DNA from 4 places in the Gottfriedia sp. NPDC056225 genome. Region 1 is predicted to be linked to each of the others. Evidence: riboswitches for the same ligand, from Rfam matches in the RefSeq annotation. Region 1 holds a riboswitch; each other region holds the start of a gene.
The links. A riboswitch is a leader RNA that binds a small molecule or an ion and turns the genes downstream of it on or off. The one in region 1 is predicted to bind S-adenosylmethionine.
Positions count from the first base shown of each region.

Region 2: it holds a riboswitch for S-adenosylmethionine, as region 1 does, so the genes downstream of both, ACFCYN_RS13715 (LLM class flavin-dependent oxidoreductase) here and ACFCYN_RS16485 (bifunctional homocysteine S-methyltransferase/methylenetetrahydrofolate reductase) in region 1, are expected to answer to the same signal.
Region 3: it holds a riboswitch for S-adenosylmethionine, as region 1 does, so the genes downstream of both, ACFCYN_RS07065 (trans-sulfuration enzyme family protein) here and ACFCYN_RS16485 (bifunctional homocysteine S-methyltransferase/methylenetetrahydrofolate reductase) in region 1, are expected to answer to the same signal.
Region 4: it holds a riboswitch for S-adenosylmethionine, as region 1 does, so the genes downstream of both, ACFCYN_RS03805 (methionine ABC transporter ATP-binding protein) here and ACFCYN_RS16485 (bifunctional homocysteine S-methyltransferase/methylenetetrahydrofolate reductase) in region 1, are expected to answer to the same signal.

Region 1 is NZ_JBHJTJ010000026.1:36,227-41,575, forward strand. Features, by position in the region: gene ACFCYN_RS16475 (hypothetical protein) at 142-429, shown strand; gene shc (squalene--hopene cyclase) at 444-2,309, shown strand; SAM riboswitch class I at 2,424-2,527, shown strand; gene ACFCYN_RS16485 (bifunctional homocysteine S-methyltransferase/methylenetetrahydrofolate reductase) at 2,607-4,433, shown strand; gene metH (methionine synthase) at 4,430-5,349, shown strand, end outside.
Region 2 is NZ_JBHJTJ010000019.1:11,712-17,060, reverse strand. Features, by position in the region: gene ACFCYN_RS13735 (GNAT family N-acetyltransferase) at 32-529, shown strand; partial or broken gene ACFCYN_RS13730 (cupin domain-containing protein) at 640-1,053, opposite strand; gene ACFCYN_RS13725 (NAD(P)-dependent alcohol dehydrogenase) at 1,206-2,246, opposite strand; gene ACFCYN_RS13720 (MerR family transcriptional regulator) at 2,507-2,923, shown strand; SAM riboswitch class I at 3,252-3,358, shown strand; gene ACFCYN_RS13715 (LLM class flavin-dependent oxidoreductase) at 3,571-4,620, shown strand; gene ACFCYN_RS13710 (ATP-grasp domain-containing protein) at 4,636-5,349, shown strand, end outside.
Region 3 is NZ_JBHJTJ010000007.1:9,633-14,981, forward strand. Features, by position in the region: gene ACFCYN_RS07060 (trans-sulfuration enzyme family protein) at 1-942, opposite strand, end outside; gene ACFCYN_RS07065 (trans-sulfuration enzyme family protein) at 948-2,117, opposite strand; SAM riboswitch class I at 2,197-2,300, opposite strand; gene ACFCYN_RS07070 (ATP-dependent DNA helicase) at 2,381-4,654, opposite strand; gene ACFCYN_RS07075 (YcxB family protein) at 5,283-5,349, opposite strand, start outside.
Region 4 is NZ_JBHJTJ010000003.1:80,539-85,887, forward strand. Features, by position in the region: gene ACFCYN_RS03780 (sulfurtransferase TusA family protein) at 1-68, shown strand, start outside; gene ACFCYN_RS03785 (MBL fold metallo-hydrolase) at 111-1,238, shown strand; gene ACFCYN_RS03790 (sulfurtransferase TusA family protein) at 1,264-1,491, shown strand; gene ACFCYN_RS03795 (sulfite exporter TauE/SafE family protein) at 1,531-2,322, shown strand; gene ACFCYN_RS03800 (GapA-binding peptide SR1P) at 2,709-2,834, opposite strand; SAM riboswitch class I at 3,173-3,290, shown strand; gene ACFCYN_RS03805 (methionine ABC transporter ATP-binding protein) at 3,460-4,476, shown strand; gene ACFCYN_RS03810 (methionine ABC transporter permease) at 4,466-5,134, shown strand; gene ACFCYN_RS03815 (MetQ/NlpA family ABC transporter substrate-binding protein) at 5,131-5,349, shown strand, end outside.

The sequences.
Region 1 (5,349 bases):
AAAAATGGTAAAAATGCGCAATTAATCTAATGGGACTAATCTTCATAATTGTAGAATTATTTTTTTTGAAACATAACTAATCACATCGAATATTCATTATTTCATATTTAAATCATAGATTAGTAATGGAGTGTGATATAGTTGAAACATTTCTTAATTAAAATTTTAAAATCATTTATTGGCACGATTGTCCTTGACTTATTTTTACTTACATTTTGTTTAGTAATGGGTAGTATTTTTCAAGTTTTGCATTCGTTTACTTGGTTTGGATTTCAAATTATTGTTTTACCATTTAGCATCCTGGCTTTTGTAATTTCGATTGTTTATTTTAGTAAAAAAGAGGAAGAAGATGTACCGGAACTTGTAGAAGAAATAAATAGTGAGCATTCATCAAGAATGGAAAAATATCATCAGCCAGAAAATAATTGAACTGAGGTGGTTTAATGGACCTCGAAAATATTGTTATTCAAAATATTGAAGAGCGGATCAAACGTTTGAGAAATAGACAAGAAGAAAATGGTTCATGGGAATTTGTGTTTGAAGGAGCTTTATTAACAGATAGCTTTATGATTTTACTTATGAAGGATCTAGGTTACGAAAACAATCAGTTAATTGAAGGAATTATTGATCGTATTATCAATCTTCAACATCCGAATGGGGCGTGGAAATTATATGAGGATGAAAAAAATGGCAATATAACTGCAACCGTACAAGCTTACATAGCTTTATTAGTCTCAAAAAAGTATACAAAAGACCATTCGAGTATGAAGAAAGCTGAAAAATTCATTCGAGAAAATGGTGGAATAAAAAAAACACATTTTATGCTTAAAATGATTCTTGCCATTCACGGTTTAATTGACTATCCAAAGTTGTTTTACTTTCCAATGAGCTATTTTTTATTACCTGATAAAATGCCATTAAGTTTATTTGATTTAAGTAATTATGCTAGGGTTCATTTAGTGCCTATGATTCTATGTATTAATAAACGGTTTAAAGTGAAATTAAAAGATGATCTAAATATTGATAATCTTTTAGAAGACAGTGAAATGGAATGGTTTAACGAAGAGCGGGGGACATTTTATCAATTTATTCTTGAAGAAGGGAAGAAGCTTGCTTCCTATCCTTTATATTTTCATCAAAAAGGCTATGAAAAGGCTGAACGATTTATTTTAGATCGGATTGAAACAAATGGAACCTTTTATAGCTATGCTAGTTCTACATTTTATATGGTTTATGCTTTGATGGCTTTAGGATATGAAGTTTCATCTTCCGTCATTCAAAATGCACTACAAGGACTCCTTTCATATGCGACGAATACAGATGCTGGACTTCATATTCAAAATTCACCATCAAAAGTTTGGGATACTGCTTTATTGTCATATGCAATTCAAGAAGCTGGTTATTCAAGTAATGAACCCAGTGTTTCAAAGTCTATTCATTACTTAATTTCTAAACAACAAGATTTGATTGGTGACTGGTCAGTACACGCTAAAAATTTAAGCCCTGGTGGCTGGGGATTTTCTGATGTGAATTCATTTATACCAGATAATGATGATACGGGTGCCGTTTTGAGGGCACTATCAAGAAGTGCAATGTATCAACCAAACTTTCAAGAAAGTTGGTTAAAAGGCGTTCATTTTTTACTTGGATTGCAAAATGGCGATGGTGGTTGGGGAGCATTCGAAAAAAACGTAACGAATAAGTGGCTAACTCTTTTACCGATTGAAAATGCAAAAGATGCGATTATTGATCCTTCTACTCCTGATTTAACAGGGCGTATATTGGAGTTTATTGGCAACTATACATCAATTTCTAATGATGACCCAATTGTTAAAAAAGCAGCTGATTGGTTGTTTAAAAACCAGAAATCAAATGGTAGTTGGTATGGTAGATGGGGAATTTGTTATTTATATGGTACGTGGGCAGCAATTACTGGTTTAAGAGCTGTGGGGGTTTCTAAAAATCATGAAGCAATTAAAAAAGCTGAGAAATGGTTAGTTTCGATTCAAAATGTGGACGGAGGTTGGGGAGAATCAGGATTTTCAACGGTTAAAGGTTCTTATATTCCATTAAAGTATAGTACACCTAGTCAAACTGGCTGGGCAATTGATGCCTTACTGACAATTCGAAATAAAGATGATGAAGTGATTAAAAGAGGGATTAACTATTTAGTTTCTCAAAATGAAATTTCTAATAAGGCGCTATCATATCCTACAGGACTTGGACTACCAGGTCAATTTTATATTAATTATCATAGCTATAATGAAATCTACCCTTTACTAGCGTTAGCACACTTTAAAAATAGTTAAATAATAAAATTATGTAAAGTGAATAAATTTATTTTTGGAAATTTTTCAATAAATGGCTTTCTTTTATCATATAAATATAGTAAACTTACTTCATTGAATAAAAAAACTAAATAATCCTTATCGAGAGTGGTGGAGGGACTGGCCCTTTGAAACCCGGCAACTTTAGCTTATGCTAAAAAGTGCTAAATCCAGCATGTTTAAAACATGAGAGATAAGGCGTAAATTAAACGTTAACGTCATTCTTTCATTTTTTGAGAGAATGGCGTTTTTTATTTTATATAAACAGGAAGTGATGAAATGGGCTTGTTGGAAAAGTTAAGTAGTGGAATTGTTTTAGGTGATGGTGCAATGGGTACACTTTTGTATTCAGGAGGGCTACACAGTTGCTTTGAAGAACTCAATATTACTGAACGGGATCGAATCATTCATATTCATGAACAATATATAGATGCTGGTGCAGAAGTTATTCAAACAAATTCGTACGGTGCAAATGCTGGAAAGCTAAGACAATATGGGTTAGAGAAGTTGGTAAAACAAATCAACCAAATGGCTGTAAGAAATGCTAGAGCTGCTTCGAAGGGAAGAGCCTTAGTTATTGGTGGTATTGGTGGAATGAAATATGTTGGATCTACGTTTACAACTCCTTTAGAACGGGAAATGATGTTGCTTGAGCAAGCTTCAGCACTTCTAGAAGAAGGCGTAGATGGAATCATGCTTGAAACATTTTACGATGAAAATGAATTATACGATGCTGTAAATCTACTAAGAGGAAGAACGGATTTACCAATTATTTCTCAAGTAACACTACAAGAAATTGGGATTATGCAAAGTGGCCAATATATCGAGAAAATACTTCCTAGATTAGTTGATTTGGGGGCGGATGTAGTCGGTATCAATTGTCATTTAGGACCACTACATATGTTAGAATCGCTAAATACAGTATCATTACCAACAAATGGTTACTTATCTGCATTTCCAAATTCAGGCTTACCATTGTATGCAGAAGGGAAATACGAATACAAATCGAATCCAGAATATTTTGAAGATATGGCTAAACCATTTATCGAACAAGGTGTAAGACTAATTGGTGGGTGCTGTGGTACTACACCGGCACATATTGCGGCTTTACGAAAAAAGATTGATACTTTACAACCCGTTACAAAAAAAGAAGTGAAGAGCAGAACGATTAAAATTACAATCCCAAAGCAAGTAGAGCAAAAGGATGAGACTTTGCCAGAAAAAGCAAAACAAAAAACGACGATTATCGCTGAACTTGATCCTCCGAAAACTTTACAAACGAGAAAGTTTTTTGAAGGAGCAAAGGCGTTACATTCTGCAGGAGCTGATGCGATTACGTTAGCAGATAATCCACTAGCTTCACCGAGAATCTCGAATGTGGCAATGGCTTCTCTGTTACAGCGATTAGACGTTCCAGTCTTAACGCATTTGACTTGTCGTGATCGCAATATGATTGGACTTCAATCTCACTTAATGGGGTTATCGACTTTAGGTTTAAATGAAATTCTTGCGATTACAGGAGACCCAGCAAGAGTCGGAGATTTTCCTGGTGCAACTTCAGTTTATGATGTGGCATCACTTGATCTTATTCGAATGATTAAAGAAATGAATGAAGGCAGACTTTATTCAGGTAAAAGCTTAGGAAATGGAACGAGATTTTCAGTTGCCGCTGCTTTTAACCCAAATATTCGAAAATTTGATGCGGCGATCAAAAGACTTGAAAAAAAGGTTGAAGCAGGAGCGGATTATTTCTTAACTCAGCCTATATATGATTTTGAAACAATTGATAAGTTATACGAAGCGACACGTCATATAAAGCAACCAATTTTTATTGGCGTTATGCCATTAGTTAGTAAGAGAAATGCAGACTTTATTCATTATGAAGTTCCTGGAATTACTTTATCAGATGAAGTACGGAACCGAATTTCATCAGTTGAACCAGAAAAGGCAATCGATGAAGGGAAGAAAATTGCAAAAGAACTTATTAATTATGCAAAAGATAAATTTAATGGCATTTATTTAATTACACCATTTTTGAAGTATGAAATAACAGAAGACTTAATTCATTTTACTAAAAGCAGCAATAAAGAGGGGATACAACTATGAAACAATTAGATATAGCTTTAAAAGAGAAAATATTACTTCTTGATGGTGCAATGGGAACGATGATTCAGCAACGTGATTTAACTGCAGATGATTTTGGTGGGGAAGATTATGAAGGCTGTAATGAATATTTAGTTTTAACTAGACCAGATGTTATTCAAGAGATTCATGAGGAGTATATAAACGCAGGATCTGACATTATCGAAACGAATACTTTTGGGGCAACAAATATTGTTTTATCTGATTATAATTTACAGCATTTAGATATTGAATTGAATGAAATAGCAGCAAAAATTGCAAAGCAAGCAGTTGTAGCATCTGGTAAAGATGTTTTTGTAGCAGGTGCGATGGGGCCTACAACAAAAGCAATTAGTGTTACAGGTGGCGTAACATTTAATGAACTAATTACCGCATACAATCGTCAAGCTACTGGATTAATTAATGGTGGCGTAGATGTTTTACTAGTTGAAACTTGTCAAGATATGCGAAATGTTAAAGCTGCTTGCATTGGAATTAGTAATGCCTTTACAGAATTAAATATAAAGTTACCAGTTATGATCTCAGGAACAATCGAACCGATGGGGACGACTTTAGCAGGTCAAACGATTGATGCTTTTTATTTAGCAATTGAGCATATTTCTCCGATTTCAGTTGGATTAAACTGTGCAACAGGACCTGAGTTTATGAGGGATCATGTACGCTCATTATCGGATCTTTCTGAGACATATGTTTCTTGTTATCCAAATGCTGGCTTACCAGATGAAGATGGACATTATCATGAATCTCCTGAATCATTAGCGAAAAAAGTACTTGATTTTGCTGAGCAAGGTTGGATTAATATTATTGGTGGTTGTTGTGGTACGACTCCTGAGCATATTAGAGCAATGAAAGAGGCAGTATCTGGAATTAGCCCTCGTCA
Region 2 (5,349 bases), on a different contig from region 1:
AAAAGTAAAGTCATAAAAAGGGGATCTAGCAATGGTATTATCTTTAAGAAATGTTCAAAGTTCAGATTTAAAACAGTTAATAACGATTGAAAATGAAGGCTTTTCAAAAGAAGAAGCTGCTACAAAAGAAGCGTTTATAGAGAGGATTCAATTAATCCCTGATACATTTATTGTTGCCGAAAAAGACGGGGAGATTCTTGGTTATATTAATGGCCCAATCATTAACCAACCGTATATAACAGATGATCTTTTTGAGAAAATTAAATTGAATCCGGATCAAGGTGGCTATCAAAGTATTTTAGGATTGGCAGTTTCCAAACAGGCAAGAAAACAAGGGATTGCAAAAAACTTAATTGAAAAAATGGACGAGCTTGTAGAGGAAAACGAAAGATTAGGAATTACTTTAACATGCAAACAGGAATTAGTTTCTTTTTATGAAAAGCTAGGATTTGTAAATCATGGTTTATCTGATTCAAAACATGGTGGAGTGAGTTGGTATAATTTAGTTAAATTAAAAGAGGCCAATTAATAGATTGTATAACAAATATTGAGATGAAAAGTTGGTCACTGTTTGGTCAATGAATCATCGACAATAGTAACGCATCGAATACAATGTTTCGACGCGTTACTATTTGAAATTTATTTAGTAGAAGTTTCATATTCTTCATCTGTAACAGGTTTCAACCATTCTGGGGTACCTGCAGTTATTGCAATGTGCTAAAAACCAACTATCTTTCGCAGCACCATGCCAATGCTTCACGCCATCGTGAGTGATGATTACATCCCCGGCCTTTAAGAATTGTGCGGGATTCCCTTCTTCTTGGTACCAACCTTCCCCACCAGTTACTAAAAAATTTGAAATCCATCTCGATGGACATGCCAATTATTTCTGCAACCTGGCTCAAAGGTCACATTACCAACACCAACATTTACATTTGGATCGGCAATTAAGGTTTTAAGATAACTTTGTCCTACAAAAAATTGTGCAAATGCTTCATTTTTTTAGCCGACAGGGAATATGACACCATTTTTTACTTCTTCATGTTTTATCATTTTATTTTCTCTTAAACTTATATCTAATCAAACAGTTGGACGAATATCATTAATGGCTACATCTGTTGTTTTAAATAAGTTATTTCTTTAGCCAGTCTATAGTAAAAAGATGTCTCAAAAACTATGCTTTTGGGACATCTCTTTAAAAACTATTAAATTGTGCTAGTGTCGATCACGAATCGATATTTCACATCTGATGCTAAAACTCGCTTGTATGCTTCGTCAATGTGATCGGCAGAAATAACTTCAATGTTAGGGACAATGTTATGTTTTCCACAGAAGTCTAACATCTCTTGAGTCTCACGAATTCCTCCAATCATAGAGCCTGCAAATGAACGACGATGACCTATAAGTGAAAAAACACTTAGAGATAACGGCTCTGCTGGGGCACCGACATTTACTAGCGTACCATCTAGACTGAGTAGCCTTAAATAAGCATCCATATTTATTTTTGCACTTACAGTGTTAATAATTAAATCAAAGGTTCCTGCAAGATTTTTAAATGTTTCTGAATCGTTTGTAGCGTAATAGTGGCTTGCTCCAAATTGTAAACCGTCGTCTTTTTTGTTCAATGTTTGTGACAGAACGGTTACCTCTGCACCGAGTGCATGTGCAATTTTAACTGCCATATGCCCAAGTCCACCCATACCAATTACAGCGACCTTCTTACCAGGCCCTGCTCCCCAATGGTTTAATGGAGAATATGTAGTGATACCTGCACAAAGTAATGGTGCAGCAACATCAAGTTCAATGTTATCAGGTATTTTAACCACGAAATCTTCTGTTACAACGATGTGGGTTGAGTAACCACCCTGAGTTGGCTCGCCATATTTGTCAACGCCAGCATAAGTAGGTGTATTTCCTTTAAGACAGTATTGTTCTTCTCCTTTACGGCAGTTTTCACAATCGCCGCATGAGTCAACCATACAACCAACACCAACTCGATCGCCAACCTTGTATTTCGCTACCTCTGCTCCTACATCCGTTACTATTCCGGCAATTTCATGTCCCGGTACAAGTGGGTAGTGCACATGACCCCATTCTCCATGTGCAGTATGAATGTCGGAATGGCAAATTCCAGCGTATTTTATTTCAATTAGAACATCATTTAAATCAAGATCACGTCGTTTAATCTCAGAAGCTCGAAAGGACTTGTCAGGACCATCTACAGCTCTTGCTTTTGCAGTTATCATAAATAAAACCTCCTAAAAAATATTTATAAAGAGAACAAAACAAATCACTCAGGTTAAACTCTACTTGGATATTTACCTTAAATTTATTCTCTTGCACCATCATCATAATCCCTCTAGTTAACTCTAGGTCAAGCGATTAAATTATTTTTTTGAGGAATCCAAGTTTCTTTTTTGTGACATAAAAAAAATAACGTGATAAAATCCCTTCATAATAATAGAGTTGGCTCAGGGGCTAAATCATAAAGAGAGGAAGATAAGTGTTGAAAACATATTCAATCGGGGAAGTAGCAAAAGAATTGAAACTTACTGTATATACTTTGCGATACTATGACAAAGAAGGGCTTATGCCTTTTGTGGAACGGACAACCAGTGGTATACGAGTTTTTAAAGAATCTGATATAGAGGCGTTAAAAATAATTGAGTGTCTGAAATCTACAGGGATGCCAATAAAGGAAATTAAAAATTTCATAGAATGGTGTTCTGATGGAGATTCCACATTACAACTAAGATATGACTTGTTTATGGAAAGAAAAGCGAATGTAGAAGCACAGATGGAAGAATTAAAAAAAACTATGGAAATTATCGAGTACAAATGTTCATATTATCAAATTGCTTTAGAAGCAGGAACGGAAAATATTTTAAAAAACAATAAAAAAGAAACTTTGAATTGTCAGTAACTAAAAGCCCCCCACCGATTCATAAATGAGTTATGAATTAGTGGTCATTATTTTTTTGAGTCAACTAATCAATTTAAACTTGATCAGTATGTAAACCTGATTTTGTTGTTGATCGATGACTCCAAAAATCTAAACATATACACAAATGTAAAGGCAAATCTCAACTCGTAAACGAACAATTATTATATATTATAAAAAATTTATAAAATTTTATTTTTTCTAATAACAACACCGATGAAAGCGTTATCAATATAGAGGAACTTAAAATCCGATATTGACAATCAGTTTACTAGGATTTATTATTCAATTAATGAAATTACATAACAGAAACTTATCGAGAGTGACCGAGGGATCAGGCCCTATGACGTCCGGCAACCTCCTTGAAAAGGAACGGTGCCACTTCCTGCAGAATGAAATCATTCTGATAGATAAGTCGAAAACAATCGTTTCCGATGCCTCTTTCTGAATGAAAGAGGCTTTTTATGTTTTTATATACTTTTCAATTACAGGGGGGATCTCTTAATCATTCTACAAGATATTAAGGAATTTGTTTTATAACTTACTTTTATAAAATTTTTTATTTAAACAAAATGCAAGCTTAGTTGATAGTTAACTTGTTTAGATGAATAATAAGGGAGAGAATAGAAATGAAATATGGTTTTTGGTTACCGATTTTTGGAGGATGGTTAAGAAATGTGGACGACGAAAAGATGCCACCAACCTTTGATTATGCTAAAGAAGTTATTCAATCAGCAGAAAAATGGGGCTACTCAACTACTTTAATAGCTGAATTATATTTAAATGATATAAAAGGACCAGAACATGATTCACTTGAAGCTTGGTCGACTGCAGCTGCTCTAGCAGCAGTGACGGAAAAAATTGAAATTATGACAGCAATACGCCCTGGTTTTCATAATCCAGCTGTAACAGCGAAAATGGCAGCAAATATCGATCAAATCAGTAATGGCCGTTTTACGTTAAACGTAGTTTCTGCTTGGTGGGCAGAAGAAGCGCGTCAATACGGTGGCATTTTTACAGAGCACGATGAGCGTTATGCGCGAACTGAAGAGTTTATTGATGTTCTAAAAGGGTTATGGACAGAAGAAACCTTCAATTATTCTGGCCAATTTTATAATTTAAAAGAAACGAAGCTTGCTCCAAAACCTGTTCAAAGACCTAATCCACTGCTCTATGCTGGAGGTGAAAGTGAAAAAGGTAAGCAAACAATTGCTGAAAAATGTGATGCTTATGTGATGCACGGTGGAACAGTTGAAGAGATTGCTCGAAAAATAAATGATATGAAAGTTCGCCGTGAACAAACTACTAATGCACCATTTAGTTCTTTCGGTATGGCTGCTTATGTTATTTGCCGCGATACAGAAGAAGAAGCTTTTGCAGAGCTTGAAAAAATCACATCCGTAAAGGAATCAAGCGGTTATGCAGGGTTTAAAGATTTCACAACAAAATCACAATTAGAGCAACAAATACAATTACAAGATTATTCGGTTTCAAATCGTGGGTTAAGACCAAATTTAGTTGGTACGCCTGAACAAATTGCAGATCGAATTTTACAATACGAAGAAGCGGGCTTAGACTTACTATTATTACAATTCTCTCCTCAACTAGAGGAAATGGAACGCTTTTCTAAGCAAGTTATGCCTTTAGTAGAACAAAAACGTAGTTTAATAAATAGCTAGAATGGGGATATGAAAATGAGCAAAGTATACGTTATACATGAAAATAGTGAATGGACACTACATTTAACAAAAAGATTAGAGGAGCTAGGTGTTCCTTATGAAGAATGGCACTTAGATGAAGGAACGGTTGATTTATCAGTAGCACCACCAGAAGGAATCTTCTACAGCCGAATGAGCGCTTCTTCTCATACACGTGATCATCGTTTTGCAGCTGAATTAACAGGGCAAGTATTAGCTTGGCTTGAGGCACATGGGCGTACGGTATTAAATGGAACAAGCGCTTTAAAGCTAGAAGTTAGTAAGGTTTTACAATACTTAGAATTAAATAAATATGGTGTAAAGACGCCAAAAACAATTGCAGCTGTTGGAAAACAAAATATTATTAACGCGGCTGAAAAATTTGCAGGACAGTCATTTATCACAAAGCATAATCGTGCTGGTAAAGGATTAGGTGTTCAATTATTCCATAGTGTAGAAGCATTAAAAGCTTATGTGGAAGGGCCTACTTTCGAAGAGCCAGTCGATGGCATTACACTTATTCAAGAATACATTCTATCCCCAGAAAGCTACATCACTCGTTGTGAGTTTGTAGGTGGAAACTTTGTTTATGCTGTTAAAGTTGATACTTCAGAAGGATTTGAACTTTGTCCAGCAGACGCATGCCAAATTGGAGATTTATTCTGTCCAGTAGGTGAAGAAGTAGAAGAAAAACCTAAGTTCCAAGTCATT
Region 3 (5,349 bases), on a different contig from region 1:
GACTGTTTGAAGAAATTTCGTCGTTTGTTCAATTGTTTTTAATGTAAATGAAAGGACTGCTCCTGCTCCGGAAGCCTGCTCAAAATGAATATCGTGACCAGGATGGTTTTTTAATCCTGGGTAATAGACATCCTCAACTTCTTCTTGTTCTAAAAGCCAATTCGCTAATTTTGAAGCAGTTTGTTCATACGCATCCATACGAACCTTTAGTGTCTTTAATCCTCTAAGTGTTAGCCAACAGTCTTGCGGGCCTAAAATTGCACCGAATGAATTTTGGATTGTGTATAATTCTTGTGCAAGTTCTTCAGAATTTACAACTGCTAAGCCTCCGATTACATCGCTATGGCCTGCAATAAATTTTGTTGCGCTATGAACTACAATATCTGCACCTAGGTCTAGTGGTTTTTGTAAATATGGTGATAAAAAGCTATTATCTACAATTACTAGAATGTCATTTTCTTTCGCAAGTTTAATTGCACCTCTTAAGTCAGTAATTTTCAAAAGTGGGTTAGATGGGGTCTCTAAATAAAGTCCCTTTGTATTTGGCTTTATTCCTGCTTCAATCTCCTGTAAATTTGAAGCGTCTACAAATGTGAATTCGATACCAAAACGATTTAATACTTTCGTCGCTATTCTGAAAGTCCCTCCGTAAACATCTTCGCAAATAACAATATGATCTCCTGCTGAGAACAGTGATAAAACAGATGAAATAGCAGCCATCCCTGATGAGAACGCAAAGCCGCGCACACCGTTTTCTAATTTTGCAATTGTATTTTCTAATGCTTCTCTTGTTGGGTTCCCACTTCTTGCGTAGTCATATTTCCCAAAATTCTCAATATCAAATTGGTGAAATGTTGAAGTCTGATAGATAGGAATACTTAATGCACCTGTCGTCGGATCCACTTCATTTCCATTATGAATTAATTTAGTTCCAAATTTCAATTTTATCACCCCAATGCATTTTCTAAATCATTTAATAAATCATCGATATGTTCAATTCCTACTGATAATCGTAATGTATGGTCATCTAGACCAAGTTTTCTTTTAAATTCCTCAGGCATTTCAGAATGTGTTTGAGTATGAGGATACGTTATTAGCGATTCAACTCCACCTAAACTTTCTGCAAATGTAATGACGTTTACACTTCCTAAAACTTGTTCAACTAAACTTAAATCTTTTACTTTAAATGAAATCATTGCCCCAAATCCTGTTGCTTGTTCTTTAATAATTGAATAACCTTTATGTGTTGGTAGTCCTACATAGTACACTTCAGTAACATTCGGATGATTTTCTAAATACTTTGCAAGTACAATCGCATTTTTTTGACTATATTCCATACGTAAGTGCAATGTTTTTATTCCTCTTAAAATTAACCAAGAGTCAAATGGAGCTAAAGTTGCACCCGTTGATTTTTGATAGTAGCGTATACGCTCATTCGTAGATTCTGAGTTTGTCACAACAAAGCCAGCAAGTGTATCATTATGACCACCTAAATACTTCGTTCCACTGTGAACAACAACATCTGCGCCTAGTTCGATTGGTTTGAAGAAATAAGGTGTTAAAAATGTATTATCGACAATCACTAGAATATCTCGTTCTTTTGCAATCTCAACAACTCTTTTTAAATCTGTCACTTTCATCATTGGATTTGAAGGTGTTTCAATAAAAATTCCTTTTGTGTTCGGTTTAAGCGAAGCCAGAATTTCTTCAATTTCAGTTGTATCAATAAAATTATGCTCAATTCCATACGGCGAATAGATTTCTTCAAACAGACGATATGTACCACCGTATAAATCATCTGACACAATCACGTGATCTCCTTTTTTAAATAAACTTAATACTGCTGTAACGGCTGCATTACCAGTTGCAAATGCAACACCAAAATTTGCGTTTTCTAATTTTGCCACAGTATTTTCTACTTCTTCACGAGTTGGGTTTTGTAATCTTGCATAATCATATCCAGTCGATTGGTTTAACCCTGCATGCTTAAATGTTGCAGATTGGTAAATTGGATAACTGATTGCACCAGTTAATGGATCATATCCTTTACTTCCATGTACAGCAATTGTTTCGATTGATTTTTCCTTCGTATTTAAAGCTACTTTTGTCTTAGTCATTATTAAATCCCCCATTTTAGTCAAAATAAAAAACCACTTCCTAAAAAATAAGAAGTGGTTATGTCTCGATAACATATCGCTCTTATCTTCCAGGCTATATACCTGCAGGATTTAGCACTTTCTAGTTTTCACTAGAGTTGCCGGGTTTCGTCGGGCCAGTCCCTCCACCGCTCTTGATAAGATTATTTAATTATATTGATTAGTATATTAAAAACTCTGATAATTATCAATTGTTTTTTTCGAATTATTTAATTATTAATATTTCATTTCCATTCTGCAGGTAGTAAATTTTGATAAAGTGCACTCTTATATCGATCATCAATTAGTAACAAAGTCCCTTTATCCGTTTCTGATCGGATAACTCTTCCACCTGCTTGCATGACTTTATTCATCCCGGGAAAGACATATGCATAATAATACCCATTTTTCCCAACCGAATTAAAATGATCTTTTAAAATATTTCTTTCTAAACAGATTTGTGGCAATCCTACACCGATTACTACGACACCATTTAATCGATCGCCCTTTAAATCGATCCCCTCGGAGAAAATTCCACCTAATACAGCAAATCCAACTAAAGTCTTCTCATTAAGACTATTAAATTGTAATAGAAAATCTTCTCTATCAAATTCTGACATACCATTTTCTTGAACAATTGTTCTAATAGTCGGATACTTAGTTTGAAATAATTCGATACTTTGAATGAGATATTGATAAGAAGGATAGAAAACTAAATAATTTCCTTTACTTTTCGAAATTTCTTTATAAATCGTATCGATTAATCTTTCTAAATTTTTTACACGGTCTTGATATCGGGTTGATAAAGAGTCAATGGTTACTTGAAGTTGTTCTTTACTAAAAGGCGGATCAATCGTAATCGTATAATCACGATCTTGATCGCCAAGCATATCTTGAAAATATTGTACTGGCGTTAAGGTTGCTGAGAAATAAATAGTAGAGCGAAATTTTTTTATAACATCGTTTACTACTTTAAATGGATCAAGGCAAAATAGTTTTACGTGAACCTCACTTTTATAAAGCTCATAGTAGCAAATATACTGTTCATCAAAAAACTCTGCGATTTTAACAAAGTTGAGTGATTCAAAATACGTATCTAGTAGAATTTGTTTATTTTCATCCTCGTCCAATTCCTGCAATTTAATTTCTGCTATTTCATTAAATTTGTGAAGAAGCTCAATTAATTCCTCATCAAATTCCTTTGATACAGGAGCTACAGTATCCTTCCAAATTTTTCTTAATTCTATAAATCGCTTATTAATGACATTTACAGATTCATATAAATCATCTTTAATACTTTTATATCTATTTTTCAACTCTAAAAATTTAGATTTAAAAATACTTGCAGAATACATCTCTCTCGCACGATCTACAAGATTATGAGCCTCGTCAATCAATAATACCGAACTACGTTTATGCTCATCGAATAACCGTTTTAATGATACTCTAGGATCGAAAATATAATTAACATCACAAATAATGGCATCTGAAGAATTTAATAAATCTAACGAATATTCAAATGGACAGACTGTATGTTTTCGGGCATATTCTTCAATTTTCTCTCGTGTAAAAGCCGTTTCAGACGAAAGAATATCAAGCACAGCCCCATTTATCCGATCATAGTATCCATTAGCAAATTCACAATATTCTTTTTGACAAATCGTCTCTTCTTTAAAACAAATTTTATCTTTTGCCGTAATCGTTGTGCATGATATACATAATCCTTGATCTGTCATTCGCTTAAACGCTTCTTCAGCAACAGTCCTAGTAATCGTTTTCGATGTTAAGTAAAACATTCGATTTATACGATCCTCACCCATACTTTTAACAGTCGGAAAAATAGTTGAAACAGTTTTACCAATTCCCGTTGGAGCGATAGCAAACAAATTATTACTTTCTTGGATTGTTTGATATACAGCTCCAGCTAGTTTCCTTTGTCCTTTTCGAAATGAAGGAAATGGAAAACTTAAATCTTTAATCGTTTGATTACGTAATTCAATATGATCATACTTCCATTTTGCAAAAGGATAATAGCTCTCTAACATCTTATACAGATAATTAGTTAAATCATTTTTTGTAAACAAAAGATAAAAGCTCATTTTTTGTTCCGTTAAAATATTCACGTAAGTAAGCTTGATGGTGATCTGTTCAAGTTGCAATTCTTCACAAATAAAATACCCATATACTTTTGCTTGAGCCCAATGAACCGGATAAGAATTTTCATTTATTTCATTCAAATCCTTCATTGTTGATTTAATTTCTTCTATTATGTATTGATCATCATTTAATAATAATCCGTCACATCTACCTTCAATTTGAAATTCCAATTGTTTATATGGGACAGTTCCAGAAATATGTCGTTCTTTTACATCAGATTCTCCGTATTCACTTTGAATTTTTTGATGTGCCTTCGTTCCTTCGATTAATGAAACCGAACTTTTATATGTTAAATCAATACTTCCCGCTGTATGAGCATACTCAACTAGCGAACGTACTGAAACTTTTATACAATTTTCCAATTGAGCACCCCCATTTTTGTTCATTTTACCATATTTCGGATTACTTGATTAGGTAGTAGTACTTTAAAATAAAAAAGTTCAAGTTAGGTAAATAACTTGAACTTACAGATTGTTAAAATATAAAATAGTCAAAATATTACTAAGCGATCTATTTGATGGTAAATTTCTTTTGATGATATTATTTATTTGTCTTAATAGATAATTTGTTTGTGGAATACTATCAAACTTTAGAAATGGCTCTGTTCTAAATATAAATTATTGGGATGCTAATAATTTGTAAACAATTTCATTTATTAGATTATAACTAGACGATTTACTGTAGCAAAATAAGCGTGTATATAAATTTTATATTTCTCTAAGTTAAGGGTATTTATAAGAGTCTTCGATGCATGCTTTTTTATTTTGAAGAAGTTGATTGGAACGAAAGGGTGCTCGACTCCTATGGGAAATGCGGGAAGCCTGAGACCCCACAGGCACAGCCGAGGAGGCTCAGGTCTCGCCCCATGGAAAGCGAGCATCCTGTAGTGGAAATCAACATCATATCGCTTCATTTACATTGAAAAATATTGTTGAAAATAACTTGATCTTTTAGTGTTTATAAATAATAATATCAAAAAGCCAACAATCATTAACAATACAAAACTTCAATATTATATTTTCGATAAAATTGCAATAACTTCTCCATATCATCTTTT
Region 4 (5,349 bases), on a different contig from region 1:
CAAGCGTATATAATGTTATACCTGGAATGAGCGAGTGGTCTGGAGAAACAGTTAGCATTAGAGGATAATTAATTTTTTTAGAAAAAATAATACGGTAGGGGGTATGAAAAATGACAGTCATTTCAATGTCTGCAGAAGAAATTACAAAAAAAATAATGAATAAAGAAGAGTTATTTATGTTAGATGTTCGAAATACTGACGACTATAATGACTGGAAAATTGAAGGTTTAAATTTTGAACATTTAAATATACCTTATTTTGATTTACTTGATGGGGTTGAGGATATTTTACATAATATCCCTTCAAATAAAGAAGTCTTAGTAGTGTGTGCGAAAGAAGGATCTTCTATTATGGTCGCGGAGATGCTTTCAGACGAGGGATTAGATGTAGCTTATCTTGCAGGTGGAATGAAAGAGTGGAGCGAGTATCTAGAACCAGTAAAAATTGCAGAGTTAAAAAATGGTGGAGAACTATATCAATTTGTGAGAATCGGTAAAGGATGTTTATCTTACATGATTATTTCAAATGGAGAAGCTGCTATTATCGATTCAACTCGAATGACGGATATTTACATCGATTTTGCAAACAAGAAAAACGCTAAAATTACACATGTATTAGATACTCACCTTCACGCAGACCATATTTCAGGTGGAAGAAAAATTGCTGAGTTAACGGACGCAACATACTGGTTATCTTCAAAAGATGCATCAGACGTAACTTTTGAATATAGATCATTAGAAGATGGAAATAAAATAATGATTGGTGAGTCATCAATTAGTATTGAGGCTTTATATTCACCTGGCCATACAATCGGTTCAACATCATTTGTAGTTGACGACAGCTTCCTTCTTTCCGGTGATATTTTATTTATCGATTCAATTGGAAGACCTGATCTAGCTGGGATGGCGGAAGATTGGGTAGGTGATCTGCGTGAGACACTTTATAAAAAATATCGAAACTTATCAACGGAATTAATCGTACTCCCATCACACTTCATGGTAGTTGGCGAATTAAATGAAGATGGTAGTGTTTATAAAAAACTTGGCTATTTATTTGCTGAGAATCATGGCTTGAACATTGAAGATGAGAACGAATTTAGAAGAACAGTTACCGAGAATTTACCACCACAACCAAACTCATATCAAGAAATTCGTGAAATGAATATGGGGAAAATAGATTTAGACGAAGAAACGCAAAGAGAAATGGAAATTGGTCCAAATCGATGTGCGGTAAGATAATTAAACAAACTAGGAGGAAACTAAAATGGAATCTACAAAATTATTAGATGCAAAAGGCTTAGCATGCCCAATCCCAATTGTAAAAACAAGAAAAGCAATTGCAGAGATTGGTGTTGGTGACGTACTAGAAATTCATGTTACAGATAAAGGGGCTAAAAATGATCTAGCAGCTTGGGCTAAATCAGGTGGTCATGAATTACTAGAATATGTAGAAGAAAATAATGTATTAAAATTTTGGATCAAAAAAGGATAAATTAATCGATTCATAGTTTCAATTATAGGGGGTCTTCAATTGGACTGGACCTTAATTTTAGTACTGTTTTTAGTGGGCTTTATTGGTTCTTTCATCTCAGGCATGGTAGGGATAGGTGGAGCGATTATAAACTATCCAATGCTTTTATTTGTTCCTCCATTGTTAGGATTTGCATCTTTCACTTCTCATCAAGTTTCGGGGATCAGTGCCGTACAAGTAGTATTTGCAACTTTAGGTGGAGTATTAAGCTATCGTAAAAGTGGCTACTTAAATAAACGAGTTATATTAAGCATGGGAATTAGTGTACTAATCGGAAGTTTTCTTGGTGGATTCGGCTCAAATTTACTTTCAGAGCATGGGATTAATCTTGTTTACGGTATTTTAGCAGTGATTGCGGTCGTTTTAATGTTCATTCCTAGAAAAGAGATTGAAATGGCAGAAAATGGTCAAATTTCAATTAATATTTGGCTTGCGGCGGGTTTAGCATTTGTCGTTGGTACTAGTGCTGGTATAGTTGGAGCAGGCGGAGCATTTCTTTTAGTACCAATCATGCTAACAATCTTAAAAATACCAACACGAATTACAATTGCTTCCTCATTAGCGATTACATTCATTTCTTCAATAGGTGTAACAATCGGTAAAGTCTCTACTGGTCAAGTTACAATTTTGCCTACTATTATCGTTGTAGTTGCCAGTTTAATTGCTTCACCATTAGGAGCAAAAATAGGCAAAAAAACAAAAACGCAGGTTTTACGAGGAATTTTAGCAGTGTTAATCGGATTTACTGCGTTGAAAATTTGGTTTACGATTATTAAAACATGGATTACTTGAATACGGATTTATATAAAAAAGCAGAATAACTTGAAAGAGAGTTTTTCTGTTTTTTTATCGCCCTTTTTTATGTACTAACTAATAGGATTGTAAAAAAAGGAATACTTAATTGTCTACGAACAAACAAGGCTTAAAATTAGTATGTGAGGTATTAACGCTTGTTAGATTATCCGTGTTGAATTACCTCTTGAACCCTTTAAAAAGCTTGAACGGGTTTAACAAATTTATAGCGTAATAGTATCGATGAGCATGTCTACAAATTTACTTAAAATAATACTAATGTTCGTAAAATAAAAAGCAAAAAGGATCTTCATTTTTTTAATGGAAGATCCTTTTTGCATTAAAGCCTTGATAACAAAATTTATCTATTTTTTTAGTATATTAAATTATTTTAAAGTTGAAGTACTTTCTTCGGTTTTGCAATGTTCGCATGTTGAATAGATTTTTACTACTTTTTTATACTCCGCGTACTCAATGGTTTCTTCACATTCTTTACAGATTAAAATTTGCATGAGAAACACCTCCTACACCCACTATAGCACGTTCAATTCGTTATTTCTCCAGGGACTTTACCCACCCTGTGGACGGGAAATGTCCATAGGTAGAGAACGTTGAATTAGCAAGGTTTCTTAACAAAAATCTACTCAAAATATTTTTTTCTTGGTATTAAAAAATAGATCTAAAAACTATATAAAAATATGTTTTTGACAAGCATATGCTAATTAATACAAACAGAAAAACTTACTATTGTTAGCTAAAATTTCTCAAAAAAATTGTAAAATACTACTTGACGTATTAAAAAAAGAGGGATAATATTAACTCAATAATTTTAAAACTTAATAAATTCTATTACTTATCCAGAGAGGTGGAGGGACTGGCCCTACGATACCTCGGCAACGGGTTTGTTATTTCGTAACAAATACCGTGCTAATTCCTGCAAATCGTTTAAGCGATTTGAAAGATAAGAAGTAAAGTGGCTTATATATTTAACCCCTCTTCTTATCTGTGTTATTGGATAAGGAGAGGGGTTTTTTGATAGTTTACAAGAGAAAAAAGGGGGAAACACACATACAAAACCTAGTTTACATATAAGAATACTTTGTTATTTTTAAGATTACTAGCATTGGAGGAATAAATTTGATTGAGATTAAAAACGTCTCCAAGGTTTATCCTGGAAGGCCACCAATTAAAGCGCTAAATAATATTAATATGAAAATTGAGAAGGGGGAGATTTATGGAATCATTGGCTTTTCGGGAGCAGGTAAAAGTACATTGATTCGCTGTTTAAATAGACTTGAAGAACCAACAGAAGGATCAGTTCTGATTGATAGTTTAGACTTGTTGGCTTTGAACGATGAACAGTTACGTAAAACGCGTAGAAAAATTGGCGTTATATTCCAGCACTTTAATCTTCTTTCAGCGAAAACGGTTTTTGATAATATAGCAATGCCGCTTTACCTTGAAGGAAAGAAGAAAGGTGATGTTCAAAAAAAGGTAATGGAATTAATTGAATTTGTTGGACTTTCGGGGAAACAAGATGTTTATCCAGGGCATTTATCGGGAGGACAAAAGCAAAGAGTGGGAATAGCAAGGGCATTAGTAACAGACCCAGACGTTCTGCTTTGCGATGAGGCAACATCAGCATTGGACCCAGAAACAACGAAGAATGTACTGGATCTTTTAAGGAAGGTAAATAAATCCTATAATCTTACCATTTTCCTAATTACGCATGAAATGAGTGTCATTCGTGATTTATGTGACAAAGTTGCCGTCATTGAGAATGGAGAAATTGTTGAAGAAGGCCATGTGTACGATGTTTTTACGAGTCCACAAAAAAGCATTACAAAAAATTTCGTTAACACTGTATTACAACATGAGGTACCCCCTAAGTTATCGAACTCATTGGCAAAGGGAAAATATTATCAATTAGTCTTTTTAGGAGAAAAGGCAGCCAATCCTCTATTATCAGAGGTTCTTAAAAAGTTCGATATTCACCTAAACATTCTTTATGGATCTATTACAGAGCTGCAGGAAAGACCTTATGGTAATTTGCTTGTTGCACTAGAGGGAACAGAAGATGAAAGTGAAAAAGCTATTAAATATATTTTGGAAAAAGGAATAGATGTAAAGGAGGTTGAGTTAAATGGAGCTTAATTGGGAATTCTTCTGGCCACAGTTTCTGCAAGCATGCAATGAAACATTTCTGACAGTACTCGGTTCATTTATTTTTGGAACAATTATAGGTTTGCCATTAGGTATTATCCTAGTTGTAACAAGACCTGGACATATAATGGCAAACAGACCTGTATTTACGGTGTTAAATACTATTATTAATATTTTGCGATCGGTGCCATTTATCATTTTACTAGTTGCCATTATTCCGTTTACTAGATTAATAACTGGAACATCAATTGGTGTAGTTGCGGCAATCGTTCCACTATCAATTTTCGTTGGACCTTATTTGGCAAGATTGATTGAGAATTCAATGCTAGAAGTAGATAAGGGAGTGCTGGAAACAGCCTATGCAATGGGAGCTACAAAGTTTCAAATTATTACTAAGTTTATTCTACCTGAGGCGATCCCATCGTTAATATTGTCATTTACAACAGCAACGATTGGGCTAATTGGATCAACCGCAGCAGCGGGTGCTGTTGGGGCTGGCGGTTTAGGTGACTTAGCGATTACATATGGTTATCAACGTTTTGAAACAATCGTTATTATCATCACAGTAGTATTGCTAGTATTCATTGTTCAAATCATTCAAAGCTTAGGAAATACGTGGTCAAGATATGTGAGGAGGAAAAGAGGATGAAAAAGTTTTTTAGTATTTTTGCAGTAGTATTATTAACAGTTTCGGTATTAGCAGCATGTGGTTCTAAAGAATCATCAGGTAATGGAAAAAAAACAATTAAGATTGGAATAAACGGTGATGACGGTGAACTTTGGAGAATTGTCCAAAAACAAGTCAAAAATGATGGCATTAAGTTGAAAATCATTTCTTTTTCAGATTATGTACAGCCAAACACA